Linked DNA regions of Candidatus Pseudothioglobus singularis PS1. The protein of the gene in region 1 binds, or shares a complex with, the protein of each later gene. Links are inferred from orthologs where the notes say so. Each region holds a gene or a part of one and is shown on either strand. Other genes may lie near its edges.

Region 1 (5,744 bases):
AGAGGAATATTGGTTTTGATGCCATCTATCACCATCTCATCAAGCGCATTTTGCATTTTTATAATCGCATTAATTCTATTATCGCCATATGTAATCACCTTCCCAATCATTGAATCATAGTGGGGCGGCACATTATATCCGTTGTAGATATGAGAGTCTATCCTAACCCCGAGACCACCTGCAGCATGATACTGGGTAATTTTTCCAGGAGAAGGCATAAAGCTCTCGGGGTCTTCTGCATTAATTCTGCATTCAATTGCATGGCCACGGATTTTTATATCACTCTGCTCATAAGACAATTTGTCCCCACCAGCGATTAAAATTTGTTCTCGAACAATATCAACGCCCGTAATCATTTCTGTTACGGGGTGTTCAACTTGAACCCTAGTGTTCATTTCAATAAAGTAAAACTCATCATTATCAAAAAGAAACTCAAAGGTACCCGCACCACGGTAATTAATTTTTTTACATGCTTCAGCACAAATATTGCCAATCTTATTTCTAAGTTCTGAAGAGATTCCAGGAGCTGGAGCTTCTTCAACTACTTTCTGATGCCTCCTTTGCATAGAGCAATCTCTCTCACCAAGATGAATAGCGTTGCCATACTGGTCAGCAAGGACTTGTATCTCAACATGGCGAGGTGTTGTCAGAAATTTTTCCATATAGACTTCACCATTTCCAAAAAAGCTTAATGCTTCAGACTTTGTAAGTTGAATTGAGTCAGCCAAATCTTTTTCTTCTTCAACGACTCTCATGCCTCGACCACCACCACCGCCCGAAGCTTTAATAATTATTGGTAGACCAATTTCTTTTGCAATTTTAACGCTTCTTTTTTCATTGTCATCAAGTGCACCATCAGAACCTGGCACACAAGGAACACCTGAACTTTTCATTGCTTCAATAGCAGCAACTTTGTCACCCATAACCCTTATGTTTTCAGCTCTAGGACCAATAAATATAAAGCCACTTTGTTCAACTTGATCTGCAAAATCAGCATTCTCTGAAAGAAAGCCATAGCCAGGATGAATTGCATCAGAGTGGGTCAGCTCAGCAGCACTAATAATTGCTGGAATGTTTAAGTAGCTTTTGATTGATGGGTGGGGACCAATACATACAGCTTCATCAGCTAGCCTAACATGCTTTAAGTCTTTATCTGCAGTTGAATAAACAGCAACTGTTTGAATGCCAAGCTCCTTACAAGCCCTAAGAATACGCAGAGCAATTTCGCCACGATTTGCGATTAAAACTTTTTTAATTGAGCTCATTCTACAACTATTAGTGATTGTCCAAATTCAACTGCTTCACCATCTTTAACAAGAATCTCAATCACTGTCCCAGATTGGTCAGACTCTATTTGATTCATTATTTTCATTGCCTCAATAATTCCAACTGTATCTCCCTGATTGATTTTTTGTCCAATTGACACAAATGGTTTTGCCGTTGGAGATGGGGCAGAATAGAATGTTCCAACCATTGGAGACGTTACAGATTGGCCAGTTTCTTGAGGCTGTTCATTTGGGCTTGCTGTTTGAGAGGTGGGAGCGGAGCTAACTGGAGCTTGCTGCTGAACAAAAGATTGGATTGGATGCTGGGCAGGAGCTGGGGAGTTGCCATATCTTGAGATTTTTACGGACTCTTCACCCTCCTTAATTTCAATCTCTGACATTCCAGATTCTTCCAGAAGCTCCATTAATTTTTTAACTTTTCGAATATCCATTGACACTCCTTTTTATTTTATTAACTGTTATTTAAAACTTAAATATATCAAACTAGCTTGCAAGCTATAAATGTTATAAGTACATGTTTTGGCTTAGAAATATTAAATATAAGCCTAAAGATGTGATTCTTTATTAAGTATTACGTTTCAGTATTTTACCAGCTATATAGGAAAAAATAGCCACATTTAGAGGCATTTAGAGGAAAATGGGCTTACAACGAATTTATGTTATTTATGTGTTTTGTAAGCTCTGCTGCATTCACTTCACCAATAATTCTCTGATCCCTCAATTCTTTTCCATTCTTGAAAAATAAGATTGCGGGTGGTCCAAAGAGAGAGAACCTTGATAATATTGACTGACTAAAGGTGTTATTATCAGTGACATCAACTGTATAGGCTTGAGAGCCTCTAAGTGATTGACTGACAAGAGTGTCTGTAAAAACTACCCTTTCCATCTTGTTGCAAGCTATACACCATTCGGCATAGAATTTAATAACAAGCATTTTGTTGTTTTCATTAGTGCTTAAAATTAAATTATCGAGACGCTCTTCATCATTAATTATTTGAAATTTGATGCTATTTGATATATCAATCTTATCACCATATATGATTGAATCTAGTGGTTGCTGAACATCTCCATTTCCCTTTGCAACAAGAAACCATAACATAAATCCATAAGCTAGAACGGCCAGAGAAAGTAGCTTGAATAGGATGTTTAGAGGAGAAATTGATTTATTTAAATTTTTGAAAACACCAAGCATAACTGGTGCCACTGAAAATAATAATGCCCAAAGAATAAGTGATAAAAAAGGATATAAGATTCGATCTAAAAGGTAAAGGGCAACAGCTATCATTGCAAACCCAAAGACTCGTTTGACGTTTTCCATCCATGCCCCTGCTTTTGGAAGTGTATTGACGCCCCAGCCGCAAATTATTATTAGTGGCACACCCATGCCAAGACCCATGGCAAAAAGACTTGCACCGCCTTTAGCGGCACTTCCACCAGCAATCACATAACTTAAGGCGGTTGCAAGAAATGGCGTCACACAAGGCCCAACAATTAAAGCAGAAAGAAAGCCCATTATGCTAACGCCAACAAAGCTTCCACCAGATTGTGCATTGCTTAGGTTTGTGAGCTTAGTTTGAATTTTTGAGGGCAGCTGAATATCATAAAGCCCAAACATGGAGAGGGCTAGAGCAATAAAGATTAAGCTGGAAACAAATAAGATCCAGGGGGTTTGCATCACAGCTTGTAGGTTTATTCCAGCTCCAAAGTAGCCAGCAGAAGCTCCGATTAAACCATAAGCGAGGGACATTGAAAAAACAAATGTGACCGACATTAAGATTGCATTTAGATTGCTAGGGGCCTCTTTCTGTCCAATAATAATTCCAGATAAGATTGGAACCATTGGATATACACAAGGAGTCCAAGACAAGGCGAGACCGGCTAGAAAGGCTGCTAAAAATAGAGTAATGCCTCCTTGCTCGAATTTTTTAGAGGTGATTTTTTCTGACTCGGTTGCTGTTGGTCTGTCAGAACCTGTTATCCTTTCTGCACCTATGGTGCTAACTTTGAGTCTGTCAACTTGAGGTGGGTAGCATACTCCACCCTCCCAGCACCCTTGATGTTCAACTGCCAATATTACGTAAGGGCTTAGCTCATCCTCAACTTCAATTTGAATCTCTAAAGGAGAGGTATAAACGCTGACTTCTCCAAAAAATTCATCGTTTTTAATTGTTGCCTCAGGGTATAGAACGTCTTTAATTGTTGCTTCTTCAACTGCAAATGAGATTTTGTCTTGGTAAAGATAGTAGTTCTTTTTTATGTTCCATTTAACTGAAAGTGAATGAGATCCAGTTAAGATAGCGCTTAACTCAAAAGCTTCATTAACTGGAACAGGCCGACCCAAGTCCGATGAGCCATCATTATCAAGAATTAACGATGATGAAATTGCATTAGTCGCTTTGCTTGTATCATTTAAAACTATCTCTGTTTCTGCTGATAATTGAGAAACGATATTTAGAAATAATAAAAGAAAAACGAAACGAATTTTTTTCATAAAATATAAATTTTGGTTATTACTATTGATTATAGTCTAATGATGCTTTCTCTCAAGCTGGGTTTGTTTATAGCTAGAATTTTTCTGTATAAAATTACTATGGAAAAACTGTAAAACTAATTAGAGATTAAGCCACACAAAAGAGATGTTACCTTTATATAAGAAATGAGTATTTTAACGATAAGCCCTAAAGTTATTCCATGGATTTTTGTGTGGATTTGGAGTACTGGATTTTTGGCAGCTAAATTTGGATTGCCATATGCAGAACCCTTCACTCTATTGCTATATCGTTTTATTTTTACGCTCTTATTTTTGCTCATTGTTATAAGATTTAAAAAAAGCCCCTGGCCTAAATCTAAAATAGCGTTTTTGCATTTGATGGTAGTGGGAGCTTTAATCCATGGCGTTTACCTGGGCGGGGTTTTTCAAGCTATTAAATGGGGAATGCCAGCTGGACTCAGTGCTATGATTATTGGCTTACAGCCTCTTGGCATGGCACTCATGGCCGGCATTATTTTGAAAGAACACGTTTCAAAAAGGCAATGGCTGGGTTTAATAATTGGTTTATTGGGCTTATATCTAGTATTGTTTGAAAGGCTTGATTTGAGTAGTGAATTTGCTTTTGATGGATTCTCGATTTGGGCTGTATTTGCTGTCATAGCATCGCTATTTGGAATTTCTATCGGAGCGGTTTATCAGAAGCGTTTTTGCAGTGACATGGACTTAATAAGTGGGACATGGGTTCAATATTTTAGTGCAGTAGTCCTCTGTACCTTGATTGTGCTATTGTTTGAAACTGGTGAAGTGAGCTGGACAGGGCCTTTCATACTCACTTTGGCGTGGCAGGTATTAGCTCTTTCTGTTGGTGCAATTTTTTTATTAATGACAATGATTAAACAAGGGGCGACTGCAAGTGTAGGAAGTTATTTCTATTTAGTGGCACCGCTAGTGGCGATTCAGGCTTGGTTTTTGTTTGAAGAAACTATAAGTTTTATTTCAATAGCTGGCGTTGTTCTTATATCTTTTGGCGTAGCAATAACCTCCTCAAAAAAGTTGAAAAACTAAAGCATAACCCTAAGGTTGGATTTCACCTGCCTCCTCTAAAACTCCTCTTGCAACTTTAAAACACTCTACTCCTTGAGGAACGCCGCAGTATATTGCAATCACATGCAGAATTGATTTGATCTCGTTTTTACTTACACCATTTGTTAAGGCACCTTTAAGATGTATTTCCCACTCATCCATTTTTCCAAGTGCAGCAAGCATAGTAAGGTTCATCATTGACCTTGTTTTTTTGTCAATAGTTTCATCCCCCCAGCCAAATCCCCAGCACCATTCAGTCATTTGTTTCTGAAAGTCCTCATTAAAGTCATCAGCAGCATCTAAGTTTTTTTGAACATATTCTTTCCCCAGTGTTGCCTTTCTTTTAGATAAGCCTAATTCAAATAATTTTTTATCCATTTTTTACTCCACTTGCGTCAATATTATTAATTTCACTACCTCATTATAAAGGGGTTGCTCATGGGTTCTGACGAGGTATTTATCCATGTTGTTTTAGTCCGAGTGTATTCATGAATCGCATCAATTCCAGCTTCGCGGCTACCACCACTTTGTTTAAAGCCACCAAAAGGAGATATAGGTGAGATTGCACGATACGTATTTATCCAAACAATTCCTGAATGTATTTTTGAACTGACACGATGAGCTCTCGCTAAATTTTCAGTAAAAACTCCAGATCCAAGTCCATAGTCTGAGTCATTGGCCATAGCTATTGCCTCTTCTTCAGTATCAAATGCAATAACACTAATAACAGGTGCAAAAAGCTCTGTCTTGACACAATCAAATTCTTGATCAGGGCAATCTAGAAGTGTAGGTTCAAAATACCATCCTTCTTTATGTTGACTCGGCTTTTTTCCACCAAAAACTAAACTGGCTCCCTGAGTAATAGAATTCTGGACAACTTTGGA
Region 2 (2,937 bases), 290 kb from region 1 along the record:
ATATTGAGGTTAATAAATTTACTTATTTGATTTTCATTTTCATCTTTTAAAATCGAACATGTAGCATATACAAGTATGCCTCCAGGTTTTAGCATTAACCATAAGTTCTTAAGAATAGAAGCTTGAACCTCGACGATATGGGAAAGGTCCCTAGGTTTTCTTATAAGTTTAATATCTGGATGCCTTCTTATCACCCCTGTTCCAGTGCATGGAGCATCTACTAAAATCTTATCAAAAAGTCTTTGATTCCACCAGTCGCCGTTTGTTGCGTCTCCTAAAATGACTTTAACATTTTTATTCTTAAGTCTTTTAATATTATCATTGACTTTGATAAGCCTTTTCTCATCAGCGTCTAATGCCAAGATCTCTGAATTAGGACAAAGCTCAGCAAGATGAGTTGTTTTACCCCCAGGTGCGCAACAGGCATCTAATATTAATTCACCATTTTTTGGAGCAATGAGCTGACCTGCTAGTTGCGCAGAAGTATCTTGAACATAGCAAGAGCCATCTCTAAAATCTGGTAATTTTTCTACATTTACTGCTTTATTAAGGGTCAAAGACTGAGGTGCAATTTTTGAGGTCTTAGATTCTATACCCCCCTCTAAAAGTTTATCTTGATATGACTTGATATTAATTGATGGATGGACTCGAAGAGACATTGGGGCTTGTTTATTATTTTCAGTAAATATCTTATGAAAATTATCAGGATATTCCTTCATAATTTTTTTTACAAGCCAACTTGGATGAGAATAGTGAGGAGTATTAAGAATATCATCTCGGTCCCTATCAATCCCTCTAAGTATTGCATTGATAAGGCCTTTAGCCCATTGCTTTTTAATTTTTTCTGCCACCTCGACTGTTTCATTGATGGCAGCATGAGTTGACACATCAGTATAAATTAGTTGATATGCCCCCATAATTATAAGAATGTGAATATCAAGATTTTTTTTGTCTAAGGTTTTTTTTAGCCGAGGAGTTATAACATCATTAAGATGATGATAGAACCTGAGTGAGCCGTAAGTGAGTGACTTTGCAAATGAAGATTCTGAGGTTTCACTAGGAAATAACGATTCAGAAAGCGTATATTTTTCAAGTGCTACAAGACAAATAGCATTATGAGCAATGACTCTTGAATTATTGTTATTGAGCAAGGGTATTCAAAAATCTATTTAAAAGCTCTTCGGGCTCTAAATAGCCAGGAATATTTAATCCATTTTCAAAAAAAATTGATGGCGTTCCATTGACGCCCAATTGTTTGGAAATTGCTAGCTGCTCTGCAACTGGATTAATACAATCTGGGCTATTTGGCAAGAATCGCTTAGTTTTATAATTGTGAATGGCAATCGCCTTATCTTCAGCACACCATATTTTTTCCATAGCGCTTTGAGCATTTGGATGAAGTTGCTCCAGAGGTGAGGCCAAATATTTCACAGTAATTCCAAGAGCATTCATTTCATTCATATTTGCATGAAGTTTAGCGCAATAGGGGCAATCAACATCTGTAAAAACATGAACAACATATTTCTCATTTTCGGATTTAAAGATTATCTTTTCATTATCGCTAATGCTGTCAAGCATATTTTGTTTGATTGCGTTAACACGATTAGTGGAAATATTTGTCATTAATTCTAGATCAGTGACTGCGCCTTGAAGCACATATCTTCCATCCATAGAAATGTAAAGTACATCAATGCTAGGATTTGTAAGAACTACTTCATAGTATCCATCAAGCTGAGAAGTGCTAATATTTTCAGTCTTAATTTCTGGAAAATAAGGCTTTAATTTATTTACAATCATGCCAACATCTGCAAAAACAATATTAGTGATAAAGATTAACGCGATAGTAAGAAACTTTTTCATGTGAAAACTAATGATTAAAGAGGTAAATTTTACAGTTTTTTGGTAGAATATACCGAGATTATAATTTCCCGGAAATTGATATGGAGTTTTTTGTTACTCACCAAGCGGTTGACCATTATAGTGGAGACTGTTCAGTTGCCTTTGTTCTCAAGGGCAAATCAAATGAAAATAGAATTATTCAAAATTATCTAGATCTACATCGATTTGAGCCAAAATTAGCAAGCACCTTGATGCTTGGAAAAGTCGAGGGCTATAAGTCAAAAAGGGTTCTAGTTGTTGGTTTAGGTGAGTCGCCACTCAGTCAAAAAAATTATATAAAGGCGCTGAAATCACTTTCTTCAGCAATGAGTGTATCAAAGGTTAAAAATGTTGTCATTCCAAGTATTGAAGTTGAGGATGCCGATGAGGCTTGGCTTCAAATTACAACAGCCAGAGTTCTAAAAAATGAAAGTTATAAGGTAAAGAAAGTAGGTGTCAAGGAAGAGATTAGTGACATTGTGCTTGAGGCAGTCAATATATATTCTCAAAACAATGGGGCATCAGAAATTCAAAAAGGCGTTGCTATTGCAAATGGTATGGCGCTTACAAGAGAGCTAGGTGACTTGCCTCCAAATATCTGCACCCCAACTTACATCGCTGAGACAGCCAAGTCTCTTGCGGAAACTTATAATCTTGAATGCGAAATCCTTGAAGAGTCAGATATGGAGTCTCTAGGAATGAATTCTTTGCTCTCTGTTTCAAAAGGCTCTATAGAGCCTGGAAAGCTTATCAGTCTAAGTTATTCTAATGCCGGCAATGAAGCTCCAATCGTTTTGGTCGGTAAAGGTGTGACTTTTGATAGTGGCGGTATTTCTTTAAAGCCTGGTCAAGGCATGGATGAGATGAAATACGATATGTGTGGCGCTGCTTCTGTGCTTGGAGCAATGAGCGCTATTGCTGAAATGAATCTTAAAGTAAATTTGACTGTTGTTGTACCAACGGTAGAAAATATGCCGGCACATAATGCCTCAAAACCAGGCGATGTTGTTAAAAGTATGTCTGGTCAAACTATTGAAATTTTAAATACAGATGCTGAAG

Evidence for each region. Proteins that work in one complex are often made in the same cells at the same time.
Region 2: the proteins of dsbD (region 1) and W908_RS01680 are in contact, whole or in part, in a crystal structure (PDB 1JZD), measured with the Escherichia coli proteins. The link is inferred for Candidatus Pseudothioglobus singularis PS1 from one-to-one orthologs.

The regions. Positions count from the first base shown.
Region 1 is NZ_CP006911.1:39,384-45,127, forward strand. The notes cover bases 1,354-4,269. They hold dsbD (protein-disulfide reductase DsbD), read right to left. Parts: upstream 3,778-4,269; coding sequence 1,930-3,777; downstream 1,354-1,929. Other genes in these bases: accB (acetyl-CoA carboxylase biotin carboxyl carrier protein), read right to left, coding at 1,354-1,717; W908_RS00205 (DMT family transporter), read left to right, coding at 3,943-4,269. Also shown: accC (acetyl-CoA carboxylase biotin carboxylase subunit), read right to left, coding at 1-1,265; more of accB, read right to left, coding at 1,262-1,353; more of W908_RS00205, read left to right, coding at 4,270-4,842; W908_RS00210 (carboxymuconolactone decarboxylase family protein), read right to left, coding at 4,852-5,238; W908_RS00215 (aldehyde dehydrogenase), read right to left, coding at 5,274-5,744. UniProt on the Escherichia coli protein: Required to facilitate the formation of correct disulfide bonds in some periplasmic proteins and for the assembly of the periplasmic c-type cytochromes.
Region 2 is NZ_CP006911.1:332,585-335,521, forward strand. It holds W908_RS01680 (thioredoxin fold domain-containing protein), read right to left. Parts: upstream 1,861-2,937; coding sequence 1,141-1,860; downstream 1-1,140. Other genes in the region: rsmB (16S rRNA (cytosine(967)-C(5))-methyltransferase RsmB), read right to left, coding at 1-1,151; W908_RS01685 (leucyl aminopeptidase), read left to right, coding at 1,941-2,937. UniProt on the Escherichia coli protein: Acts as a disulfide isomerase, interacting with incorrectly folded proteins to correct non-native disulfide bonds.